DNA from 2 places in the Marinobacterium sp. xm-d-564 genome. Region 2 is predicted to be linked to the other one. Evidence: predicted binding sites of a transcription regulator. Region 2 holds the regulator's gene; the other holds the start of a gene.
The links. The regulator LexA, encoded in region 2, represses DNA repair genes until DNA is damaged. The targets are predictions, from matches to a motif close to TACTGTNTANNTANACAGTA.
Positions count from the first base shown of each region.

Region 1 (7,815 bases), on a different contig from region 2:
TTGAGCTCTGCGTTACTGAGGTTTCAGATCGCCTTCCAAACGCACCAGCTTGTCGTTTTCAAAGTAGACGCGAAACTGACGTAGCTCTACCACTTCATCCTCTTGTACCAACTGGAAGACATAGTCCCATCGGTTCTGGTTGAAGGTATCCGTTAACAGGGGTGTTCCTAGCACATAGCGAACTTGGCTCGGCGTCATTCCAGGGCGAAGCTGATCTACCATCTCTTGTGTCACCTGGTTGCCTTGCGGAACATCCATTTTGTACACGCCTGGAAAGGTTGTACAGCCGGTCACGAGAGTAGCAAGAAAGGCAGAGATGATGAGCTTGCGCATGTTCAGGTTGTTCCTGTTACTGTTCAAAGTGGCTTTAGTTTACACGCCACTGTTTGAATCGACCAGTCTATAGCGCGCTGGTCAGCATCTCTTTAGCGTGCTCAAGGGTGGTATCAGTCATCTCAAGTCCACCCAGCATTCGAGCGATCTCATTAATGCGCTGATTTTCGGTGAGTGGTGTGATTTTGGTCTCAACCGAACCGGTGTCTGCGCCTTTGCTGACAAACAGGTGTTGGGTTCCTTGTGAAGCCACCTGAGGTTGGTGTGTGACACAGAGAATCTGTGCTCGTTCACTCAATTGACGTAACAGCCGTCCAACGACTTCGGCAATGCCTCCGCCAATACCGACATCGACTTCGTCAAAAATGAGTGTCGGGGTGTCAGTCGTCTTAGCCGTTACAACTTGAATCGCAAGGCTAATTCGTGACAGTTCACCACCCGAGGCAATTTTGGCCAGCGGTTTTGCGGTTTGGCCCTGATTGGTATTGATCAGGAACTCAATCTCTTCCAAGCCTTGGGCCGTAATGTATTTAGGATCGATATCACTCAGGCTGGCTGTGAAACGTGCACTGTTCATGCCCAGCATGGCAAGCTGTTCATTCACCTCTTGATCGAGCTGTTTGGCTGCTTTGCTACGCAGCTTGCTGAGTTGGCGAGCTTTCTCAATCAATGCGGCATTAGCCGTAGCAACCTCGGATTCGAGTTGCTCTAAGTTCTCATCGACATGAGCCAAAGAGTCGAGTTCAGTATTTAGTTGGTCTTTTAATTCCGGTAACTGCTCTGGCGCAATGCGGTGTTTCCTGGCTAGATCGTAGATGCTGGTTAAGCGATCTTCCACCTCTTGTAAGCGCTCAGGGTCCAACTCAACTCGTTGAACAAAATGGCTCAACTCGCGTTCGGCCTCTTCCACTTGAATCAGAGCAGCGTTTAGCATCTCGGCGGTCTGCTGTAGTGCAGGTGAGTCCGCTTCGATGTCGCCCAATAGGTGCAGTGCTTGGTTGAGTACCGCTGTGGCGTTGCTCTCTTCACCCTCGCTAAGAAGCATCTGGATCTGTTGGCCACTGTTAAGGATTGACCCTGCGTTGGAGAGTATCTTCTGCTCCTCTTCTAAGGCTTGCAGTTCACCTGTTTGAGGGTCTAAACGGTTGAGCTCTTCCGTTTGATAGCTCAGCAGTTGCAGTTGCGCATTCGCCTCTTCACTCATGTCTTGAAGGCGTTTCAACTCACTCTGCTTTGATTGCCACTGGGTAAAGAGTTTACGTACTTCCTGTGCTGTCTCATTCGTTTTGGCGTAGTTGTCGAGCAGGGTGCGGTGAAAATCGCGCTTTAATAGACGTTGGTGTTCGTGCTGGCCGTGTATGTCGACAAGCAGCTCACCCAGCTCTTTGACGCGGTTCAGTGGGCAGGGGTGGCCATTAATATAGCTTCGGCTGCGACCGTCGGCACTCAGTGTGCGGCGTAAAATACACTCGTTGATCTCTTCCGACTCTAGCTCATTCGCCTCTAACCAGCGTTTCGCATCGGGTAGTGCTTGTATATCGAACGCGGCGCTAATCTCAGCTCGTTTTGCCCCTTCTCGAACCGAGTCGGCTTCAGCGCGTTTGCCTAAGGCTAATCCCAGTGCATCAAGCATGATCGATTTGCCGGCACCGGTCTCACCGCTGACGACGGTCATGCCCGATTTCAGTTCTAGGTCGAGTGTTGAGACGATCGCAAAGTTTCGGATGCTGAGTAGCGTTAACATGGCTTAATACCTGTTTAGATATACAGTTACTGTATTTTTAACCAATGTTTGTGTATTAGGCAATAGAAAAGTGCAGTCTTAGGTCAAAAAAGCGCGTGGAAGGGTTGAATTTCAGATGGTCGATACCACATAGGAGACAAGATTGAATGATTCTGGAGATAACACCATGGCGAATGAAGATCAGACACACCAAGATCAGGTTGAAGAGAGTCAAGTCGACGCGACGGCTGAAGAGAATCTTGTGGAGCCTGAACTGGTTGAGACGGAAGAGCTGACCGTTGAATCCCTTCAAGAAGAGCTAGCCGCTGCGAATGCGACGATTGCTGAGCTGCAAAAACAGCTGGCAGAGCTTGAACCTCGTGCCCAAGCGGAGATCGCTAACCAGCGCCGTCGTGCTGAGGTTGAGGTGGATAAAGCGCGTAAGTTTGCTGTTGAGAAATTTGCCGAAGAGCTACTGCCGGTCATCGACAGTCTAGAGCGCGCTATTGAGGCGAGCCAGGTCGAAGATGAGGTAGTTAAACCGCTTCGTGAAGGCGTTGAGATGACGCACAAAATGTTCATCGATGGCGTTGCTAAATTCAATCTAGAAGTGATCAACCCAGAGGGTGAGGCGTTCAACCCAGAGCACCATCAAGCGATGTCGATGGTTGAAGCGGAAGGTGCAGCTCCAAACTCTGTCATTGCGGTGATGCAGAAGGGCTACCTACTTAATGGTCGCTTAGTTCGTCCTGCGATGGTGATGGTCGCTAAAGGTTAAGACCTTTTTATAAACCAGACTTGATATTTGAAAGACCACACCCATATAGGGGTTAAGGTAAAACAGTTTTAAACACCCAGCGCGGTGTCATTAGGAGATTTAAACATGGGTAAAATCATCGGTATTGACCTAGGTACTACCAACTCGTGTGTAGCAGTACTTGAAGGCGATAAAACTAAAGTTATTGAGAACGCTGAAGGCGATCGTACCACTCCGTCGATCATTGCTTACTCGGCAGAAGGCGAAACTCTGGTTGGTCAGTCGGCGAAACGTCAGGCAGTTACTAACCCAGACAACACTCTATTCGCGATCAAGCGTCTAATCGGTCGTCGTTTTGAAGACGATGTTGTACAGAAAGACATCAAAATGGTGCCTTACAACATCGCTAAAGCGGACAATGGCGATGCCTGGGTTGAGGTAAAAGGCGAGAAGCTAGCACCGCCTCAGATCTCTGCAGAAGTTCTTAAGAAGATGAAGAAGACTGCTGAAGATTACCTAGGCGAATCGGTAACGGAAGCGGTTATTACGGTTCCTGCTTACTTCAACGACTCTCAGCGTCAAGCAACAAAAGATGCGGGTCGTATCGCAGGCCTAGAAGTTAAACGTATCATCAACGAGCCAACCGCTGCAGCACTTGCATACGGCATGGATAAAGCAGCCGGTGATCGCACGATTGCAGTGTACGACCTAGGTGGTGGTACTTTCGATATCTCGATCATCGAAATTGCAGACGTTGATGGCGAGCACCAGTTTGAAGTACTTGCAACCAACGGTGATACATTCCTAGGTGGTGAAGACTTCGACCTTGCGGTTATCAACTACCTAGCAGACGAGTTTAAGAAAGAGTCTGGCATCGATCTACACAACGATCCGCTAGCGCTACAGCGTCTAAAAGAGGCGGGTGAGAAAGCGAAAGTTGAGCTTTCATCGGCACAGTCTACTGACGTTAACCTGCCTTACATCACTGCGGATGCAACAGGTCCTAAACACTTGAACGTTAAACTGTCTCGTTCGAAGCTAGAGTCACTGGTTGAAGATCTTGTACAACGTTCACTTGAGCCATGTCGCATTGCACTGCAAGATGCTGGCCTATCCGCTTCTGAAATCGACGACGTTATCCTCGTCGGTGGTCAGACTCGTATGCCAATGGTGCAGGCGAAAGTGGCTGAGTTCTTCGGTAAAGAGCCACGTAAAGACGTTAACCCAGACGAAGCGGTAGCGATGGGTGCTGCGCTTCAGGGTGCGGTACTGTCAGGTGATGTGAAAGACGTTCTTCTACTCGACGTAACACCACTGACTCTAGGTATCGAAACCATGGGTGGCGTTGCTACACCATTGATCGACAAGAACACGACTATCCCTACGCGTAAGTCGCAGACCTTCTCGACAGCGGAAGACAACCAGACAGCGGTAACCATTCACGTTGTTCAGGGTGAGCGTAAGCAAGCGACTCAGAACAAGTCGCTGGGCCGTTTCGACCTTGCCGATATCCCACCAGCACCACGTGGCATGCCACAGATCGAAGTGACCTTCGACATCGATGCTAACGGTATCCTAAACGTTTCTGCTAAAGACCAGGCGACTGGCAAAGAGCAGTCGATCGTTATTAAAGCCTCTTCTGGTCTAAGCGATGACGAAGTCGAGAAGATGGTTCAGGATGCCGAAGCGCACGCTGAAGAAGATAAGAAGTTTGAAGAGCTAACGGCTGCTCGTAACCAAGGTGATGCCATGGTTCACACAGCACGTAAGACGCTAGAAGATGCGGGTGATAAGGCTTCTGATGAAGAGAAATCGAACATCGAAGCAGCCATCACTGCACTTGAAGAGGCGTTGAAAGGCTCTGACACTGCAGAGATCACAGCAAAAACTGAAGCGCTAACAGAAGCGGTTTCGGGTGTTGCTCAGAAGATGTATGCAGAGGCTGCACAACAAGCAGAAGCTGGCCAAGGCGCTGAAGCTGAAGCGGCTCGCGATGCAGGCGATGACGTTGTTGATGCTGAGTTTGAAGAAGTCAAAGACGACAAGAAGTAAGCTTAGCAAGCAATAACGAGAGTTAAGACTCTCACAAAATCGTGTGTCAGCGCGGGGGTCTTTACTCCCGCGTTGTCATATTCACGATAGCGTAATTACAGGTTTACACGCAGTATGAGCAAGCAAGATTATTATGAACTCTTAGGTGTCTCTCGTGATGCATCTGACCGTGACATCAAAAAGGCTTACCGTCGCTTAGCGATGAAGTATCACCCTGACCGCAACCCGGATGACGAGGCGGCTGAACTCAAGTTTAAAGAGATCAGCGAAGCGTACGAAGTACTGTCCGATGCGCAGAAGAAAGCGGCCTACGATCAGTATGGTCATGCTGGGTTGGGTGGCCAAGGTGGTATGGGCGGCGGCTTTGAAGGTGGCTTCTCAGATATCTTTGGCGATGTCTTTGGCGACATGTTCGGTGGCGGCGGTGGTCGTGGTCGCGGTCGTTCCAGCGTGCGTCGCGGTGCCGATCTGCGTTACAACCTCGATTTGAGTCTTGAAGAGGCTGTGCGCGGTTGTGAAAAGACGCTAAAAGTTCCTACCTACGTCTCTTGTGAAACCTGTGATGGTAGCGGCGCTAAGAAGGGCACAACGGCTAAGACCTGTGGTACCTGTGGTGGTGCCGGTCAGGTCCGTATGCAGCAAGGTTTCTTTGCGGTTCAGCAGACCTGTCCAACCTGTCATGGTGAAGGCAAAGTGATCTCTGATCCTTGTAATGTCTGTCACGGCCAGGGCCGCACGCAGAAGACCAAGACATTGGAAGTTAAGATCCCAGCGGGTGTGGATACCGGTGATCGTATTCGTCTATCTGGTGAGGGCGAAGCGGGAGCACACGGTGGCCCTTCAGGCGATCTCTATGTTCAGGTGAGTGTTAAAGATCACCCAATTTTTGAACGCGACGGTGCCAATCTCTACTGTGAAGTGCCGATCAGCTTTGTCGATGCGGCGTTGGGCGGTGAACTAAACGTGCCAACACTGGATGGTCAGGTTAAACTGAAGATCCCGGCCGAGACACAGACTGGCAAAATGTTCCGTCTGAGAGGCAAGGGTGTCAAGCCAGTGCGCGGTGGCGCGTTGGGTGATTTGATGGTTCGCGCGGTTGTTGAAACTCCGGTCAGCCTCACTTCACGTCAGAAAGAGTTGCTAGAAGAGTTCCGTGACTCTACGGAAGAGCACCAGAAACATGGACCGAAGAAGCACGGCTTCTTTGATTCAGTAAAAAAATTCTTTGAGGATATGACCTAAGTTATGGGTGATCAGGCGGTTGCAGAGGTATGGCAAGCACTTCAGAGTGAGGCGAGTACATTAAGTGCTAACGAGCCGCTTCTGTCGAGTTTCTATCATACGACGATAAACAGCCATCCGACCTTGCGTTCGGCACTCTCTTATCTGTTGGCTGAAAAGCTGTCGGATGATGTGGTGCCGGCCGTGGCGATGCGTGAGATCTTTGAGGTCGCTTATGAAGCGGACCCTAAACTGATCGAAGCTGCCTGTGCCGATCTACTGGCGGTCTACACGCGTGACCCTGCAATCCGTGACTACAGCACGGTACTGTTGTACTTAAAAGGGTATCACGCGCTTCAATCCTATCGAGTGGCTAACTATATGTGGCGTCAAGGGCGTCAATCCTTGGCAAACTATCTACAGAGTCGCATGAGCTCAACCCTGCAGGTTGATATTCACCCCGCTGCTAACATCGGTCAGGGTGTAATGTTTGACCACGCAACAGGCATTGTTATCGGTGAAACTTGTGTCATTGAGAATGACGTCTCGATACTGCAATCAGTGACCCTAGGGGGTACCGGTAAGGAGTCGGGCGATCGACATCCGAAAATTCGCGCTGGGGTTTTGATTGGCGCTGGTGCTAAGATTCTTGGCAACATCGAAGTCGGCCAAGGTGCCAAAGTGGGTGCAGGTAGTGTGGTTTTAGAGCCTGTAGAGGCGCATACGACGGTAGCGGGTGTCCCTGCCAAAGTGGTGGGTTGCCTAATGAGTGATATGCCAGCCTTGGATATGGACCAAGGGCTGAGCGTCACTGACGAATAGATTTTCAGTTAAGGAAAAAGAGATGACACGTATTGCCATCACGGGTGCCGCAGGGCGCATGGGTAAAACATTGATCGAAGCTGTCGACGCGGCAGAGGGTGTAACCCTAGGCGCAGCCATTGTGCTTCCTGATAGTTCGTTGATCGGTGCCGATGCAGGTGAATTGGCAGGCGTGGGTCGTCTGGGTGTTACGATTACTGGCTCGTTGGAGTCTGTGACAGACGATTTTGATGTGTTGATCGACTTTACTAGCCCAGAGTCAACGCTTGCTAATCTTGAGATCTGTAAATCTGCCAATAAGTCGATGGTGATTGGTACGACGGGTCTAACTGAGCCACAGAAAGCGAAGTTGGCAGAGGGCGGTGAGTCTATCTCAATCGTCTTTGCGCCGAATATGTCTGTTGGCGTAAACCTCTGTTTCAAACTGCTTGAAGTGGCTGCCAAAGCACTGGGTGACGATGGTGGTTATGACATCGAAGTTATCGAAGCACACCACCGTCATAAGGTGGATGCGCCATCAGGCACAGCATTGCGTATGGGTGAAGTGGTTGCCGATGCACTGGGACGTGATCTGAAAGAGTGTGCGGTCTACGGTCGTGAAGGTCAGACCGGTGCGCGCCCTGAAAAAGAGATCGGTTTCGAGACCATTCGTGCCGGTGATGTGGTCGGTGATCACACTGTACTCTTTGCCACAGAGGGCGAAAGAATCGAAATTACCCACAAAGCGTCTAGCCGTATGACCTTTGCAAAAGGCGCTGTACGAGCAGCAGGTTGGTTGTCAGGCAAGGGTGCAGGTTTGTTCGATATGCAGGATGTTTTAGAGCTTCGTTAAGCCCGCTCCAGAGAGTTGAGGACTGTACTTTTCCTACCTCTCTCTGATATTATCTTCATGTTGTTGTTCCTTTTA
Region 1 is NZ_WBYO01000009.1:8,164-15,978, forward strand. It holds gene XMD564_RS09360 (outer membrane protein assembly factor BamE) at 13-333, opposite strand; gene recN (DNA repair protein RecN) at 401-2,077, opposite strand; gene grpE (nucleotide exchange factor GrpE) at 2,244-2,834, shown strand; gene dnaK (molecular chaperone DnaK) at 2,940-4,865, shown strand; gene dnaJ (molecular chaperone DnaJ) at 4,980-6,107, shown strand; gene cysE (serine O-acetyltransferase) at 6,111-6,908, shown strand; gene dapB (4-hydroxy-tetrahydrodipicolinate reductase) at 6,931-7,740, shown strand.
Region 1: a site for LexA is predicted at 2,086-2,105, ahead of recN (DNA repair protein RecN). Genes of this name have one in related genera too.

Region 2 (7,815 bases):
TGGATGGAGTTAGAGGCGATGGCTGAGGGTTAATGCCCCAATCGTACGGCCAGAATATCGCACTCTGCGCCGTGCAGAACGCCATTGGAGGTGGACCCAAGTAACAGCGATAGACCATGGCGACCGTGAGAGCCAATCACGATGAGATCAGTTTTAAGATCTTTCGCGACGGCATGAATCTCTGAACCAGTGTTGCCCGTTGCGACAATCGCTTTATTAATAGGGTAGCCAAGGCTGGTGGCAAGGGCGCTCAGTTTAGACTCGGCGTGGTTCTCAATTTGAGTTTGGATGTCGGCAATGTCGACAGGGATCTCACCGCCATAGGCGTAGCTGACAATCTCGACCACATGAATCAGATTGAGCTCAGCTTGATTCTGTTCGGCTAGCAGTTTGGCTCTTTCAAGCACAACACCAGACTCTTCAGAAAGGTCGATGGCAACAAGAATACGATTGTAGTGACTCATGGTGATTCTCCCTGTTTAGTCCCTACTACTATTAATAGCAGACAAGAAGGTTTTTAACATATGAAGTGGGCAATTATTGTTCTGATCATGCTCTCTTTGATCGGTTCTATGATGTGGGTCATGCCAAGTCCTCGTCAGCGCTTCCAATCTAAGCTCAGACTAGAGGCACGCAAGCTCGGTTTTCAGGTGCAGCTATCGCGTCTAGAGATACCCAGAGCCAAGGGCGAGATGGAGTCAGAAATTATCAATATGGCGGCTTACCGTATGCTGCGTGGCAAATTGGATCGATCAGCAAAAGAGCAGTGGGTTGAGTGGATGGTGGCTCGAGTCGACGCCATGGCCGCTGATGGCCTTCCTGAGGGCTGGTCCTGGGCAAAGGGTGAAAGATCTTTGAGTCCTACTAAGCTGAAAGCGCTCAGTGATTGGCTTGATCAGTTGCCTGAAGAGGTCGTTGCGGTTGAATCAACCGCCATTCACCTGACGCTCTATTGGCGCGAACCCGAGCGGGCTGGCGCACTGGATGAGCTAGGTGAAAAGGCCAATCAACTGTTAACGGAGATGATTTAATGAGCGGCGAGTTAATCCCAGGGATTTACAGACACTATAAAGGCAATGACTACGAAGTGATTGGAACCGCCAGACACTCAGAGACAGAAGAGTTGATGGTGGTCTATCGAACACTCTATGGCAACTTCGATCTCTGGGTGCGTCCCTATGAGATGTTTGTTGAAAAAGTGCGTTTAGAGTCTGGGGAAGAGGTTGATCGATTTTCACTGATCTAAACAGCTCTCTTAGCACTTATTATTAAGGCGTTTATTTGCATTTATTTTTTAGCGCTGTATTGTTGCGCCGATAAATTTTTTGCAATGCTCACTTGACGCTGAAGTCAGTTTCCACGTATTTGTAAAAATAGACAGAGTTTTGAATAGGTAGATAAAGATGGGTAAAACCCTGGTAATTGTGGAGTCACCAGCCAAGGCCAAGACGATCAATAAGTATCTTGGTAACCAGTACGTGGTTAAGTCCAGCGTTGGTCACATCCGTGATCTGCCGACCAGTGGTAGTGCCCAGAAGTCTGATCCTAAAGAGCGCGCTAAACAGGCTGCTTTGACACGCAAACTCTCGCCAGAGCAGAAGGTTGAGCATAAAAAGCGCAAACAGAAAGAGCAGCTTATTGCCCGTATGGGGATTGATCCCAACAAGGATTGGGCAGCTCATTATGAGATCCTTCCCGGTAAAGAGAAGGTCGTTGATGAACTGCGCAAACTGGCTAAGAGCGCTGATCAGATCTATCTCGCAACCGATTTGGACCGTGAAGGGGAGGCCATTGCATGGCACCTTCGCGAAGCGATTGGCGGTGATGATTCACGCTACCGTCGTGTTGTCTTTAACGAGATTACCAAGAAAGCGATCAATGAAGCGTTCGAAAAACCGAGCGATCTAGACCTAAATCGTGTTAATGCGCAGCAAGCGCGCCGTTTTCTTGACCGCGTTGTTGGTTATATGGTCTCTCCACTTCTTTGGGAGAAGGTGGCTCGTGGTCTGTCGGCGGGTCGTGTTCAATCCGTTGCGGTACGTCTGGTCGTTGAGCGTGAACGTGAAATTCGTGCCTTTATTCCCGATGAGTATTGGGAGTTGCATGCGGATGCGCAGACTCAAGGTGATAAGGCGGTTCGTCTAGAGGTCGTTAAACAGGCCGGTGCGGCATTTAAACCGACCAATGAAGATCAGGCGATGGCGGCAGTCAAAGCGCTGCAAAGTGCCTCTTATGAGGTCGTTAATCGTGAAGATCGTCCAACTAGCAGCAAGCCCTCTGCACCCTTTATTACCTCTACCTTGCAGCAGGCCGCCAGCACCCGTTTAGGTTTCGGTGTTAAGAAGACCATGATGCTCGCTCAGCGTCTCTATGAAGCGGGTTACATTACCTACATGCGTACCGACTCGACTAACTTAAGTAACGAGGCGGTTGAAGCGGCACGAGAGTTTATTGGTTCTCAGTTTGGTGGTGAATACTTGCCACCTCAGCCGATTCGTTATAGCTCTAAAGAGGGCGCACAAGAGGCGCACGAGGCGATCCGTCCATCTGATGTCAATGTTACCTCTGACTCATTGAACGGTGTCGATGCCGACGCAGTTCGACTCTACGACCTGATTCGTAACCAATTCCTAGCCTGTCAAATGACACCCGCTCGTTACCTAAGTACCCGTGTCACAGTGAAAGCGGGTGCCTATGAGCTGACCACTAAAGGTCGTGTCTTGCAGTTCGACGGTTACACCCGTGTGATGAACTTCCGCGGTAAATCGGATGAAGATCAGATCCTACCTGACATGCAGGTGGGTGAATCACTAAAACTTAAAGCCTTGGACCCTAGCCAGCACTTTACGAAACCGGCACCGCGCTACACAGAAGCGAGTTTGGTTAAAGAGCTTGAGAAGCGCGGTATTGGTCGTCCGTCCACCTACGCAGCGATTATCTCGACAATTCAAGATCGTGGTTACGTCGAAGTTCAAAACCGTCGCTTCTATGCACAAAAAATGGGCGATATCGTTACGGATCGTCTGGCTGAAAGTTTCCCAGATCTTATGGACTTCAGCTTTACCGCGCGTATGGAAGAGAAGCTGGATGATGTGGCAGAAGGTGACATCAACTGGAAGGATCTTCTTAACAACTTCTACACACAGTTCGAAGGCGAACTGGAAGCGGCTCAATCAGCGGATGGCGGCATGCGTGCCAATGATCCAACCGAGACCGATATCAGCTGTCCAGCATGTCAGCGCCCAATGATGATTCGTACGGCAACGACGGGCGTCTTCCTGGGTTGCTCTGGTTATGCTTTGCCACCTAAAGAGCGCTGTAAAACGACCATCAACCTGATTCCTGGTGATGAGGTTGTCGCAGTGGATGCAGACGATGAGGCAGAGTCACGTCTGCTTCTAGAGAAGCACCGTTGTGGTAAGTGTGGCTCCTCTATGGACTCCTACTTGATCGATGAGAAGCGCAAGTTACACATCTGTGGTAACAACCCAGATTGTGACGGCTTTGAGGTCGAAGAGGGTAACTACCGTATCAAGGGCTATGAAGGCCCTGTAGTCGAGTGTGATAAGTGTAGCGCTGAGATGCACCTTAAAACGGGCCGTTTCGGTAAGTTCTTTGGTTGTACCAACTCAGAGTGTAAAAACACACGTAAGCTGCTCAAGAATGGTGAAGTTGCTCCGCCTAAGATGGATCCAGTTCCGATGCCGGAGCTTAAGTGTCAGAAGGTTGACGATACCTACATTCTGCGTGATGGAGCCAGTGGTCTATTCCTAGCAGCAAGCCAATTCCCACGTAATCGTGAGACCCGTGCACCTCTGGTCAAAGAGTTGATCCCACATAAAAATGCGATTGACCCTAAATATCACTTCTTACTGGAAGGGCCTCAGCAAGATGAGCAGGGTAACCCCGCTCAAATACGTTACAGCCGCAAAACCAAAGAGCAGTACCTTATGACGGAAGTTGACGGTAAGGCAACTGGTTGGAGAGCTTACTTCACCAATGGTATGTGGCAAGTTGAAGCAGCCAAAGCTAAGAAGCGTTAATGGCTGACCTATACTCCCAGCGTGTGAATCAGACACTCGCGTTTGCACAATACGCGCTGGTGGGTATCAACACTGAGTTGACCGGTGAATCGAACAATCGTATGAAGCTTCGTGGCCTGCAAGAGGCTGCGCTGTTTCATTTAGACAGTGCCTTAAAAGCCTATCTTAATGAGTTGGCTGAACGTGAGCGTGTCCTGCTGACCCAGTCGACACCCTCTGAATTGAGCAAGGCTTTTAAGCAACAGGGAATCCATTCCAGTGAGTTGGATGAGATGGAGCTGCTCTGTCAGGATTCCAGTAGTTGGTTGTCTAAGTTGATCAGTGCCATCAAAGCCATTCACAAACCCCTACCTCCCTCGCAAGAGAGCGCTAGCCAATCTGACATAGCAATTATAGATTTGGCCAAAGAACAAAGCCTTGAGGAGCAACTGGAGACTCAGTTGCAGGGTTGGTTTGAGCAGTTACGAGCGATGATTCTAAGACATCGCTCTAACGCGCAAGAGTGGTAAAATCAGTTCATTCCTTTCGTTTCAACACCCTTCACAAAGAGATGATCATTTAGATAGTGTCTTGTCGCATCCCCAAGTGGGGCTGATTTGCGACTGCTCACATCCATCTGAACAATGGTCGTCTCTGCCGTCGCGACACAGACGTCATCTTGGAACAGCACCTGGTAGAGTCCAAATGAGCTGGTACCCACCCGAGTTACACCGGTGCCAATATCTAGACGACCTGGCCAAGTGATCTCACCTAGAAAGTTCAAATGCAGACTGGCAATGACAAATTCGCAATTGTCATTGGCTAGTGGGTCTTTTGGATCGTAGAGAAATTCGACACGGCCCGTCTCTAGGTAGGTACTGAATGCGGCATTATTCACGTGGCCCTGACGATCGGTATCGGCATAACGGATCTTATCGAATGTTTGGATAGGGAAATCGGTTAACTGATACGGCTGCTGATTTGGCTTGTGCGATCCCACACTGTTCTCCTTGTAAGTGGTACTCCTCTATTGAGCCTATGATGGTTCTGGGTCTGATTCAAGCTAAATAAAAAAGCCGCTCAAAGAGCGGCTATGGGGGTCTTTGCTACAACGCAGCAAAGGGGGAGGCTAAATTTTTTTACGTACCAATAGACACTCTGTTTCGCTAGAGATCTGAGTGCGTTTCAGTTGGCTGACTAACGCGTCATCTGCAGGGTCGTTGTGCCAGCAGATCAAGGTGTGGCAGGTTCCCGCTTGCAGTGCGCGCTGAGCCAGTTTGTCTAAACCATGGCGCTTATCACGACGAAGTATCCAGACTTTTTTAAGGTCGACGCCTGCATCCGCTAGCACCTGCTTAGTTAATGATTTTGGCGGCTCTAACATAACCAGCCAGCTCTCTTTTTGACTTAATGCGGCAAGCATCGGCAGAAGCATGGTGTTCAGATTTACCTCTGAGGTGTGCTGAACTAGCTCAGTCATAACCAGTGGTTTAAGACCCGCATCATTCTGTGCAAATTGATTGTAAGCAAGCATGGTTATTACCTTTAAAAGTCATTCTGTTGACGAATTACGCCAACACCTAAGCCTTCGATGGTTAACTGCTCTTCACGAAGATCAACTTTAATCGGGTCGAACTCTTCGTTCTCTGCTATCAAGTAGACCATGTGACCATCGCGGTGGAAGCGTTTTACCGTGACATCTTCACCGACACGAGCAACGACTATCTGACCCTCACGTGCTTCACGTGTTTGGTGAACTGCTAAAAGATCGCCATCCATAATGCCGATGTCTTTCATACTCATGCCGCGGACACGGAGTAGGTAGTCTGCTCTTGGGCGAAAGAAGTCTGAACTGATGGTGCAGTAATCATCGATGTGTTGTTCAGCGAGGATGGGTTCACCCGCAGCAACTTGACCGATGATCGCTAGGCCCTCTTGCTCCTCCTCTTCACCGACGATACGGATACCGCGAGAGGTGCCAGGGATCATCTCAATGGCCCCTTTACGTGCTAAGGCCTTTAGGTGCTCCTCTGCCGCATTTGCAGATTTAAACCCTAGATCGCGTGCGATATCGACTCGTGTAGGTGGAAATCCTGTTTCATCAATATGGCGACGGATGCAATCCAGCACCTCTTCTTGACGATTTGTAAGCTTCATAAACGCCCCCTATGACAGTACTGATTGGAATTTAAATGACTGTCTGTTTATTCAGTATTTGTATTTTTATACAGTATTTTAAATGTCGTCAAGTTTTTTCTGTTTGTATATCCAGTATTTTTGTATGATGGCCAACTAATTCGGAGGCGATGTGCTTAACAAAGAGACCCAAACCACCATACAGACAGCTTATCGCGCATTCCTAAATGCTCGCGATTTAAAGGCTCGTTATGCACAAAAGCATATGATTGCAGCGGTCGCACGGCAGTTGGGTGGTATCTTGTCGGACGATGCGGGTCAGCGTCTGGGTGAAAATCATCTGGTCGCCGTAGAGGCCGGAACGGGCACCGGTAAAACCATCGCTTACCTGCTGGCCGCACTTCCAATAGCGCAGGCTAAAGGTAAAACGCTGATCATTTCGACCGCTACCGTTGCGCTTCAGGAACAGCTATTACTTAAAGATCTTCCTGAGTTGGCTGAGCACGCCGGTATTGAATTTAAGTACGAAATTGCCAAAGGGCGTAGGCGCTACCTCTGTGTTAGTCGATTAGAGTCTCTTCTTAGTAATCAGCAGGATCTCTCACAGTCAGCCCTGTTTGAAGATGAGATGGCCCAAGTGTTAGGCCCTGAGCAGATCAAAGAGTACAGCGGCCTGTTGGATGAGTTTGCCAGTGGTCGCTGGAAGGGTGATCGTGATGAGCTAGAGCGCAACCTGGATGATGAGACCTGGATGCCGCTTACTTCAGACCATATGCAGTGTACCAATCGTCGCTGTGCGCATTTCAACGCCTGTCCGTTTTATCGTGCTAGGGCCGATATTGAGACAACCGATCTCTTGGTGGTCAACCACGATCTTGTACTGGCTGACTTGGCGTTAGGCGGTGGTGCGATTCTTCCTGAACCGGCCGATTCAATCTACATATTTGATGAGGCGCATCATCTGGGTGATAAGGCGACTAACCATTTCGCGCTCTCTATGCGAGTTAAAGCGAGTGAAAAAGCCTTCAAAACCCTGGAGCGTCAGTTAAAAGGGCTGTTGGATGAAGCGGATTCTGCATTGGTTTTGCAAGATCCAATCAGTCGTATTCAATCCAGTCTCAATGTGGTTCAGGGGCATCTGCAGCGTCTGGATGATCTAGTCTCTGAACAGTTTTTACTACTCCCGGTGGATGAGCGCAGGTTGCGCTACCCGCAAGGAAGGGTGCCCGACAGTTTGGCTAGCCTAACGCGTGAATTGGCTCAGTTTTTATCACAGGTAGATCCTCAGTTAGAGAAGATTATTAATGCCCTTAAAGGGGCGATGGAAGATGAAAAGTCTGCACTCGATAAGGGTGTAGGGGAGCGTTGGTTGCCACCGCTAAGTACCCAGTTTAGCCGTGTCCAGAAGATGATGTGGCTATGTAGGAGTTTCTCGCAAGATATTGAAAATGAAGAGGATAAAGTTGCAAGATGGTTGGTTCGTCATGAGTCTGAAGCGGGTCGCGATATTGAACTTCACAGTGCACCTGTCTCCGCTCAACACCATCTTCAAGATCTGCTCTGGGGTCAGTGTTACGGTGCGGTTTTAACCTCAGCAACGCTAACGGCTCTTGGGCGTTTTGATTCCCTCTTTACTCAATTGGGTCTGCCTTTGGAT
Region 2 is NZ_WBYO01000002.1:222,638-230,452, forward strand. It holds gene XMD564_RS03360 (ATP-binding cassette domain-containing protein) at 1-33, shown strand, start outside; gene XMD564_RS03365 (universal stress protein) at 30-464, opposite strand; gene XMD564_RS03370 (hypothetical protein) at 525-1,031, shown strand; gene XMD564_RS03375 (DUF1653 domain-containing protein) at 1,031-1,246, shown strand; gene topA (type I DNA topoisomerase) at 1,404-4,043, shown strand; gene XMD564_RS03385 (DUF6586 family protein) at 4,043-4,552, shown strand; gene XMD564_RS03390 (thioesterase family protein) at 4,555-5,022, opposite strand; gene XMD564_RS03395 (SulA-like leucine-rich domain-containing protein) at 5,152-5,556, opposite strand; gene lexA (transcriptional repressor LexA) at 5,568-6,179, opposite strand; gene dinG (ATP-dependent DNA helicase DinG) at 6,331-7,815, shown strand, end outside.